One region of the Rothia sp. HC945 genome, then DNA from elsewhere that is predicted to be linked to it. Evidence: riboswitches for the same ligand, from Rfam matches in the RefSeq annotation. Region 1 holds a riboswitch; the other holds the start of a gene.
What was found. Region 1 has a riboswitch for thiamine pyrophosphate ahead of AB0Y14_RS07235 (3-oxoacyl-ACP reductase). Riboswitches for the same ligand answer to the same signal wherever they lie in the genome.
Positions count from the first base shown of each region.

Region 2: another riboswitch for thiamine pyrophosphate. It lies ahead of AB0Y14_RS05330 (ECF transporter S component); the one in region 1 lies ahead of AB0Y14_RS07235 (3-oxoacyl-ACP reductase).

Region 1 covers NZ_JBFCSN010000001.1:1,635,675-1,640,343, forward strand. The annotation lists gene AB0Y14_RS07230 (LLM class flavin-dependent oxidoreductase) at 19-1,347, opposite strand; gene AB0Y14_RS07235 (3-oxoacyl-ACP reductase) at 1,344-2,126, opposite strand; TPP riboswitch at 2,205-2,300, opposite strand; gene efeB (iron uptake transporter deferrochelatase/peroxidase subunit) at 2,262-3,680, opposite strand; gene efeO (iron uptake system protein EfeO) at 3,695-4,669, opposite strand, start outside.
Region 2 covers NZ_JBFCSN010000001.1:1,209,794-1,214,462, reverse strand. The annotation lists gene AB0Y14_RS05355 (Na+/H+ antiporter subunit D) at 1-250, shown strand, start outside; gene AB0Y14_RS05350 (Na+/H+ antiporter subunit E) at 252-836, shown strand; gene AB0Y14_RS05345 (monovalent cation/H+ antiporter complex subunit F) at 833-1,225, shown strand; gene AB0Y14_RS05340 (cation:proton antiporter) at 1,226-1,699, shown strand; gene AB0Y14_RS05335 (DUF4235 domain-containing protein) at 1,862-2,134, opposite strand; TPP riboswitch at 2,275-2,374, shown strand; gene AB0Y14_RS05330 (ECF transporter S component) at 2,432-3,091, shown strand; gene AB0Y14_RS05325 (ABC transporter ATP-binding protein) at 3,088-4,669, shown strand, end outside.

The DNA of each region.
Region 1 (4,669 bases):
GCGGAGAACAGTCCCGGCTTACGCGGGCTCCGCGCCGTCGGTGCCTCCCCCTCCAGCCAGATGCCCCCGGAGGGTCGCGGCGTCGTAGTCCGTGCGGAATCGGCCGCGTTTCTGGAGTTCCGGAATCACCTGGTCCACGAAGTCCTCGATGCCGCCCGGCAGGGTCGGGGGCATCAGGTTGAACCCGTCCGCTCCCCCGTGGTCCATCCAGTGCTCGATCTGATCGGCAATGGTCTCCGGGGTCCCGACCATGGTGCAGTGTCCGCCACCGGCCGCGAGTCGCCCCAGGAGCTCGCGCACCGTGGGGCGCTCGGCTTCGATAATGCGCAGAATCGTCGCGTATCGCCCTTTGGGCCCGGTGAACTGCTCGAGCGGTTCGAGTCCCGGGACCGGCGCATCGAGCTCCCAGTCGCTGCAGTCGCGCTGCACGAATTTCCCCAGCTGGCGCAGGGAGGCCTCGACGGGCAGGAGCTCGTCCAGCTCCCTTCGCTTCCGTTCGGCTTCCTCGACGGTCGAGCCCACGTAGGTCACGAGCCCGGGCATCACGACGACGTCGTCCGGGTTCCGTCCCGCGGCCGCGGCCCGACGACGAATGTCCGTGCGGTATTCCTCGCCCTGTTCGAGGTCGTAGGCGACGGCGTAGATACCTTCCGCCCGGCGCGATGCGAGGCTTCGTCCCGGTCCGGAGGCGCCGGCCTGGAACAGCACGGGACGCCCCTGCGGCGGTTCGGGCACGTTGAGCGGACCGGCGACCGAGAAGTGTTCACCCTCGTGGTCCACGCCGTGGATCATGGTCGAGTCGGCGTACCGCCCCTCGCGATCGGCGAGGATCGAGGCGCGGGGCCACGAATCCCACAGGGCCTGAACCGCGTCGACGAACTCTTCAGCCCGGCGATAGCATTCCTCGTGCCCCGGCAGGGTTGTCCCACCGTGGTTGCGCGCCTCGGCGTCGAACATGGACGTCACAACGTTCCAACCGATCCTCCCGCCGCTGATGTGGTCGAGGCTCGCGAGGATCCGGGCCGCATGGAAGGGAGTCCAGAATGAGCTGGACACCGTGCTGACCAGGCCGATCTTCGACGTCGCCCGCGCCATCGCGGAAAGGCACGTGAGCGGCTCCAGGAACCACGCGGGAGAGTCTTCGAGTCCGCCGGGGCTCAACGACTGGCCATCGGCGAAGAACACCGCGTCAAGCTTGCCGCGTTCGGCAGTGCGGGCGAGTTCCTCGTAATAGGCGATGTCCCCGAGCCTGTCGACCGAGGAGTCCGGGGCCCGCCAGGCCGCATTGTGATGCCCGCACCCGTAGATGAACAGATTGATGTGTGCTTGCTTTTTCCGGTCGCTCATCCTTTGACCAGCCCTCCGTCGACGATCAGGTTCTGACCGGTGACCGCACGCGCCCATGGGGAGGCGAAGAAGAGGACGGCGTCGGCCAGTTCGTCCGGGGAGGTGACGGAACGCAGGGGCGTGCCCTCGGCGATCGCGTCGAAGACTTCGGCCGGCGTCGCCGAACTCGCGTCGGTCTCCCGCAACAGACCACCCGAGACCATATTGACCGTAATGCCCTCCGGCCCCAGGTCATGCGAGAAGGTCCTGGTCAGGGACAACAGTGCGGCCTTGGCCGCCGTGTAGTCGTGGTACGGGACCACGGGGTTCTGAAAAAGGTTCGTACCGATGTTCACGATGCGCCCGAATCCCCGTTCGGCCATCCCGGGCCGGAGCGCCTGGATCATCGCGAGCGGCCCATGGAGGGAACCGTCGAGTTGCGTCCGGAATTCCTCGGGGGAGATATCGGCGGCCTTCGACCGCGCCTCGCCGTTGAAGCTGAAATCCACCAGGGCGTTATTCACCAGCGTAGTCGGGGCGGAATCGAAGAATTCCGAGGACGACGCCGCAAATTCCTGGATGCTCTCCCGGTCGCGAATGTCGAGGTTCGCGCACCGGGCCCGGTCGGGGTAGTCATCGACGATGCGCTGGGCATCGTCCTTGCTGCGGTGATACCCGATCACCACCCGGGCGCCTTCTCTGAGGAACGCTCGGCTGATGCTCGCCCCCAGGCCCCGCGCGCCGCCGGTGACGACGACGATGTGCTCGTTCAGGGGAATCGCGGTGCGTGTTTCTGTCATGGTCTCTGCCTCTCTGCCGAGGCGAAGGCACCCCATAGAGCGAGCCTCCCTCGACGAGAGCGGAGGTGCGCGGGTACGCGAGCGCTCTGCGGACATTCCCTTCGCCAGTGCTAACTGCATCAGGTTCGACGGGTTTCATCTCAGCCTCCCTCGGAGGCACCCCGTGTCGCGCGTCTCATCGTAGCACCGCTCATCGAACAGGCGCTGGCCCACCATGGCGTCTCCTTCTCGAATGCCCGGCGGTACCGCGAAGAGGGCAGAGGCCTGGTGCTGGAGGTACTCCGTGAGGGCATCCTTCTCGGTCATCTTCTTCAGTACCGGGTAGAAACCCGTCCGCGGATCGCGCACGAACGCAACGAAGAACATCCCAGCGTCCAGACGGCCCAGCGAGTCGTTGCCGTCGGTGTAGTTGTAACTGCGGCGGAGCATCCGGACGCCCTGGTTATTGTCGGCGCCGACCACCGCCACATGCGAGTCAGCAGGGATCGCGGTGCCACCGTCTCGACCCGGGGCGGCGAAGTCTGGTCGAGCGAATTCGTCCGAATCCTGTGGATCGGAAACCGACAAGGGCGCACCGTGATATTTGTCCCGACCGATCACCTCTTGCTGTTCGGAGAGTCGGACACGATCCCAAACCTCCAGGTGCATGTGGATCTTGCGCGCGACGACGTAGGTCCCGCCGTTCAGCCAGGAGGCCGCGGCGTCGTCCTCCGGCTGGACCCACACGTGGCGGCGCAGGAGCTCGGCGTCGTCCTCCGCCTTGAGGTTCGCGGTTCCGTCCTTGAAGCCGAGCAGATTTCGCGGGGTCCGCTGCTCTTTCGACGTCGATGAGCTGCGCCCGTATCCGATCTGACCCCACTTGAGCGTCGCGGACCCGAAGGCGATGCGGGTCAGGTTTCGGACCGCGTGCACGCAGACCTGGGGGTCGTTCGAGCAGGTCTGGATCAGGATGTCCCCGTCGCTGGCCGCCGCCCGCAGTGCCTCATTCGCGAATTTGGGGACACCGTCGGCCAGGACCCGCGGCATTCTGTCTTTGAGGCCGAAACGGTCACCGCCGTGCTCGTCCACGAACAGGGAACGCCCGAACCCGAAGGTGATGGTCAACCCGCTCGGCGGATACCCCCACACCTCGCCGGTGTCCGTCGGCGGCAGCTCGACGGTGTTCTCTGCACCTCCCACCGGTTCGCCCGCAACCATCTTCTCCGCCGCGGAAGTCCACGCGGTAAGCAGTCGCTGGAGCCCGTCCCGATTCCGGGTGGTGACCGTGTAGGCGACCGTATACATGGTGTCCTGGGCGGGCGTCAGGATTCCTTGTTGGACCTCCCCGCGGAAACGGTACCGAAGTTCGTCCGGGCCGGATGCCGCAGCGGCGTCGATCCCCCTCCGGTGCCCCAGGACCTCACCGCCGAAGCCCGAGACCCCCATGAGACCCGCGACGCCGGCCGCGCCGACCAGCCTGCGCCGGGAGAACCCCCGATTCCGCCCGCTGGTCGGCACGGCCTCACCCCCTGCCGGGTCCTTGATATCGTTCCCGGCATGCTCGTGTGCTGACATCGTCGCGGTCGCCCCTAGTGGAGGACCGTTCCGGCGATCTTGGACAGCGGCTCGCTCAGACCGTTGACGGCATCGGAGAACTTCCGCTGCGTCTCGGTGTAGGCGGAGGCGTCCGGCGTTTCCCCGGCGTCTTTCTGGACCGCGGCGACCAGAGAGTAGTCCCGGAAGGTTTCTGTGCCGTCGTCGGTCCTCCCCGAGACCTGTTCCTCGATCCGGGCCTTCACGGTCCCGAGATTCGATTCGACCGACTCCGCCAGAGCGGGGTCCTTCTTCCGCACCAAATCCGCCACGTTGCCGTACGCGACCTCGGCCCCCTCGACGTTGGCCTTGAAGTCGTACATGTCGGTGTGGGAGAAGGTCTCCTCCTCGCCGACGATCTTGGACTTCGCGACCTCCTCCAACAACGACGACGCCCCGGTCGCCACGTCCGCCAGCTTCAGCTCGAAGTCACCGTCCACGCCCTTGATCTGTCCGTAGACGAGATCGTAGAGCTTCTGGGTGTTCTCGTTCAGATCGTCCGCGGCCTTCTGGCGTTCCTCGTCGCTGGCAAACCGGAAGGGCGAGTCGTCGTTCCCGAACAGGTCCGCCTCGATGCGGTGCCATCCGGTCCACCCCTTGAGGACCTCGGGGTCGGTGGGCTCCTTGTGGGCATCCGCCGAGAGGTCCTGGACTCGGGCGTCCAGGGCGGCGTCGAGGTCCCCGGCCTCTTCGATCCCGAAGGCCTCGGCCGTGGGTTCGATGCGTTCGTAGTGCTGGCGCGCCAGCGGGTAAAGGGATTTTGCCTTCTCGACCTCACCCGAGGTGTAGGCCTTCGCGAACTCCTGGGTCGCGGTCAGTAGCTGGCCCGTCTGGTCCTTGACGTAGGACGTGTACCCGGTGATCGCTCGATCTTCCGCGGCCTTGGTGTCCTCGGAGACGTCGACGTCGTCTCCTTGGGAGACCTCGAACTCGGACAGGCCCACGAAGTTGCCCACCATGTTGGGCTTGCA
Region 2 (4,669 bases), 430 kb from region 1:
CGGCGTCAGGACTTCGGGCGGACTCGACGTCGAATCGAGGCGCTACAAGGGCAAGGACGTCACTCTCCTGCCCCGACCGATGATGGCTTCGACCATCGGCCTGGTGGTGGTCGGCGTCGCCATCACGGTCTTCGCGGGACCCCTGTTCGACCTGTCCGATCAGGCCTCTGAGAACCTGAGCAACCCGCAGGTCTACATCGATGCCGTTCTCGGCTCGGACCACGGAGCCTCTGCGGAAGGGAGCCACTGACATGAGTCCTTCGGCGCACCGGGCCCCGCGCGTCCGGCCCAAGAACACTTTGCGCACCGAGTTGCCGCTGATCATTTGGTTGGTCCTGGTGTGGGGCGCTCTGTGGCAGGACTTCTCGATCGGGAACCTGGTCTTCGGACTGATCATCGCGTTGGTGATCGTACGCATCTTCTATCTGCCCCCGGTGCAGCTGTCCGGTAGGTTCAACGTGTTCTGGGCGGCCGTGCTGATGACGAAATTCGTGTGGTGGATCGCCCACGCGAGTTTCGAGATCCTCTGGTTCACCGTCAGGCCCCAAGGTGCCCCACGTTCGGCCGTGGTGTCGGTGCGACTCCGTATCAACAGCGACCTGCTTATCACCGTGGTCGGTCACATCGTCTCCCTGATCCCAGGATCCTTGGTGGTCGAGGTGGACCGGAGAACCGCGACCATCTACTTCCACGTCATCGACGTCAACGACGAAGCGGAAGTCCGCAAGTTCCAGGACGGTGTGCGGAAGATCGAGGACCTGGTGATTCGCGTGATGGGGACCAAAGAAAGCCATCGCGCCCTGAAATCCGGTCACCTGGGGGAGGGAACATCGTGAATATCGTCATGGTCGTCTGCGGTGTGGTGCTCGTTCTGGCCGCCATCGGAACCATTGTCCGCTTGGCCAAGGGGCCGTCTCTGCTGGATCGAGTGATCGCCTCCGATGTACTGCTGGCGATCGTCGGGGCCGGACTCGTCGTGGACATGGTGTACAGGGACAGTTACGAGAACGTCACCATGCTGATCGTGATCTCGCTCGTCGGTTTCCTGGGTTCCGTGACGGTCGCACGCTTTGCCAACAACAAGCGCGAACGCAAGGACCAACTCGAAAAGACCGAGTCCTCGGCGGCGACCACCTCGCCCGAGCGTCCGTACGGGCACGGACGCTCCCGCAAATCCGGCAAGACCGTCGGATCGAGGCCGACGGCACGGCGGGGTGATCGGTAGATGGACCTCGTACTCGATACGGTGACCGGTATTTGCCTCATCGGCGGGTGCCTGATGTCGCTGGGCGCCGCCGTCGGCATCGTACGGTTCCCGGACGTGCTCTCGCGTCTCCACCCCGGCGCGAAGCCTCAGGTCTTCGGCTTGTTCCTGCTCCTGGTGGCGCTCGGCATCGCTTCGCGGTCCTGGGCACTGGTCCCGGCGCTCATTCTCGCCTGGACCCTCCAGATTCTGGCCGTTCCCGTTTCCTCGCACATGGTCGGCCGGTCCGGTTTCCGCAACCGGCACTTCACCGCCTCGGCCCTGACCGTCAACGAACTGGCTGACCTCGTGGAGCAAATGAACCGCGAGGAGGAACAGGAAGAGGCGCCTGTGCAGGCGACGGACGAACCCAAGGACATCGACGCCGAAGCCGCCGGCCTCGAGGAGGACGGACAGGAACGGCCGGCCAAAGGATCGGACGGCCACGACCGGTGACGCGGCCGGGCCTCGCCGGCCGTCGCTTCGTGCGGCACCCATAGTGGCTGTTAAAGACGACGGTGCCGATTGTCGTTCGCAGCGGGAACCACGTCCCGCCGCAGAACGACTCTCGGCACCGTATCGGCTCATCGCCCGCGCACGCAGGCAACCTCCGTGGAGCTAGACCTCGGCCTGACCGCCCGTCTCGATCTCTTCCTTGTGTTCCATCCTGTTGGCCAGGCGAGTAACACCGAGTTTGATCAGAGTCGCCACGACACCGCTGATCGCGGTCCAGATGACGATGTCCCGCACGCTCTCCTCGGGATCAGGGTTGTTCGACGGCGGTTCATTGCCCGTGACCTTCTTCCACCCGAGAGTCATGACCTTGTTGGCGGCAAAGACTCCCGCCAAGGAAGCCACCGTGGAACCGATCTTGATTGCGGGGTTGCTCATGCATCTCTCCTCTTCATTCGCACCGGCGGTGCGGCCGGTCACGTACAGCTTCTTACAGCCTAATCGCACTGGTTTGCCTTTGTCCGCAACGGGCTGGAGATTCACCCGAAGTGAAATGATCGGATAGACTGGGCGGCGTTCACGAACGACAGGGGAGCCTCGAACGAGGCTGAGAGTGCGAAAGCAGACCCTCGACCTGATGCGGTTAGCACCGACGTAGGGAGTCGAGATCTCGGGCGTACCCGAAAGAAGAACGGCGTGCGACCTCCCCTCCTGATCTGTGCAGGAGGAAGACCAATGAACACCACACCCTCATCCGAATCTCTGGACCGGGGACCCGCAGGAACCGGGGCGGCATCACACCGACGGCGAGCATCGTGGCGCGTGATCGACATCGTCATCGCATCCGTTTTGGCGGTGGTTTGCGGCGTCATCTTCTGGATCTGGTCCAATGCCGTCTCACCGGCGACGCAGACTGCGACCGTCGGGTTTCCGCCCTTGTCAGGCTTGATCGGCGGTGGTTGGCTCCTCGCCGGCGTCATCGGTGGACTCGTGATCAGGAAACCGGGCGCTGCGATCTACTGCGAAATGGTCGCTGCGGTGATTGAGGCCCTCCTCGGCACGCATTACAGCGCCGGGGTCCTGCTCTCGGGCGCGATTCAGGGCATTGGCGCCGAAATCGTGTTCGCCGCGTTGCTGTACCGTCGCTTCGGACTGCCCACGGCGCTCCTGTCCGGCGCCGTCTCGGGTCTGTTCATGGGAGTCAGCGAAGTCGTCATGTACTACGCATTCTGGGAACCCCAGTACCAGGTCGTCTACGTGATGTGCGCCGTGGTCTCCGGGCTCCTCATCGCCGGTTTCCTCTCGTGGGCCCTGATGCGCGCCCTGATCTCGACCGGTGTCCTCGGATCGGTCGCGGCAGGTCGCGATGCCCGGCAGATGCGGCGGCGTGCGTGAGCGCCGGCGGTGCGTCCATCAGTGCCCGAGGCTTCGGATGGCACCATGCGGGACGGGATGAGCCCGCGTTCAACGGCGTGGACCTGGATATCGCGTCCGGAGAGAAGGTTCTCCTGCTCGGCCCGTCCGGCGCGGGCAAATCGACCCTTCTCCATGCCCTGGCCGGGGTGCTCGACGACGACGACGGCGAAGCCGCCCTCGGGAGGGTGACCGTCAACGGCATGGACCCCCGGGACGCGAGGGCATCGGTCGGTCTGATGCAGCAGGACCCGGAATCCTCGATCGTTTTGTCTCGGGTCGGCGATGACCTCGCGTTCGGGCCGGAGAACCTCGGGGTGCCACGGGACGAGATCGTCGGGAGATGCCGGCGCGCCTTGCAATCGGTCGGACTCGATCTTCCGTGGGAGCATCCCACGTCGGCGCTGTCCGGCGGACAGAAACAACGTCTTGGGCTGGCCGGGATCCTCGCGATGGAACCCGGTCTCCTTCTGCTCGATGAGCCGACGGCGAACCTCGATCCGGACGGCGTCGTCGAGGTCCGGGACGCCGTGATCACGGCCGCACAGGAATACGGATCGACCCTGGTGGTCGTCGAACACCGCGTTGCCGTGTGGGCGGACCTCGTCGACCGGATCATCGTCCTGTCACCGAATGGCGGGATCAGCCACGACGGCGCTCCCTCCGAAGTTCTCGGAAGAGCGCGCGAAGAATTGCTCGACGCCGGCGTTTGGGTCCCTGACCATGTTCCGCGACGGCCCATGGCTTCCACGGGCGGCAATATTCCCGTGGATCGGGAGGGGCCGCTTCTCCAGGCATGCGGTCTCGCGGTGACCAGACAGCAGCCTTCCCGGTCGTGGAGCAGGGGTCGACGTCGTGCGGTCAGGAAATCTCCGGCCACGCCGATTCCGGCCGCGAGGGATGCCCTCCGAGCATCGGAGAACATCGGTCTTCGGGTGCATCGAGGCCAGCACCTGGCAGTGACTGGGCCGAACGGTGCCGGAAAATCCACGCTCGCCCTGACCCTCGCGGGTCTGATTCCGCCGGCGGCGGGATATGTCGCCGCGTCGGAGGAACTGAGGTACCTCCGTGATCCCACCGGAGTAGATCGGTCCCCATCATGGGACCCTTGGGCGTGGACCTCCGGACAGCTGATTGCCCGTATCGGCACGGTTTTCCAAGAACCCGAGCACCAATTCGTGAGGGCCACGGTCGGGGAAGAACTGGCGCTGGGGGCGCGGCTCGCAGACGGCGCCGGACGTCGGCTGTCCAGGAACGGGCCGCCGCACGACGGCGAAGACCCGGAAGTGCGCGCACAGGAGCTCCTGGAACGTCTCGGCCTGGAGCATGTGAGGGACGCGAATCCCTTCACGCTCTCCGGGGGTGAGAAACGTCGCCTCTCGGTCGGAACGGCTCTCGCCGCCAGGCCACGGATTCTGGTTCTCGACGAACCCACGTTCGGCCAGGACGCCAGCACGTGGGCGAATCTCGTCGATCTGCTTCGAGAGGTTCTGGCGGCGGGATCGGCGGTCGTGTCCGTGACGCATGATCGCGCGTTCCTCGAGGCCCTCGGCGGGGAGG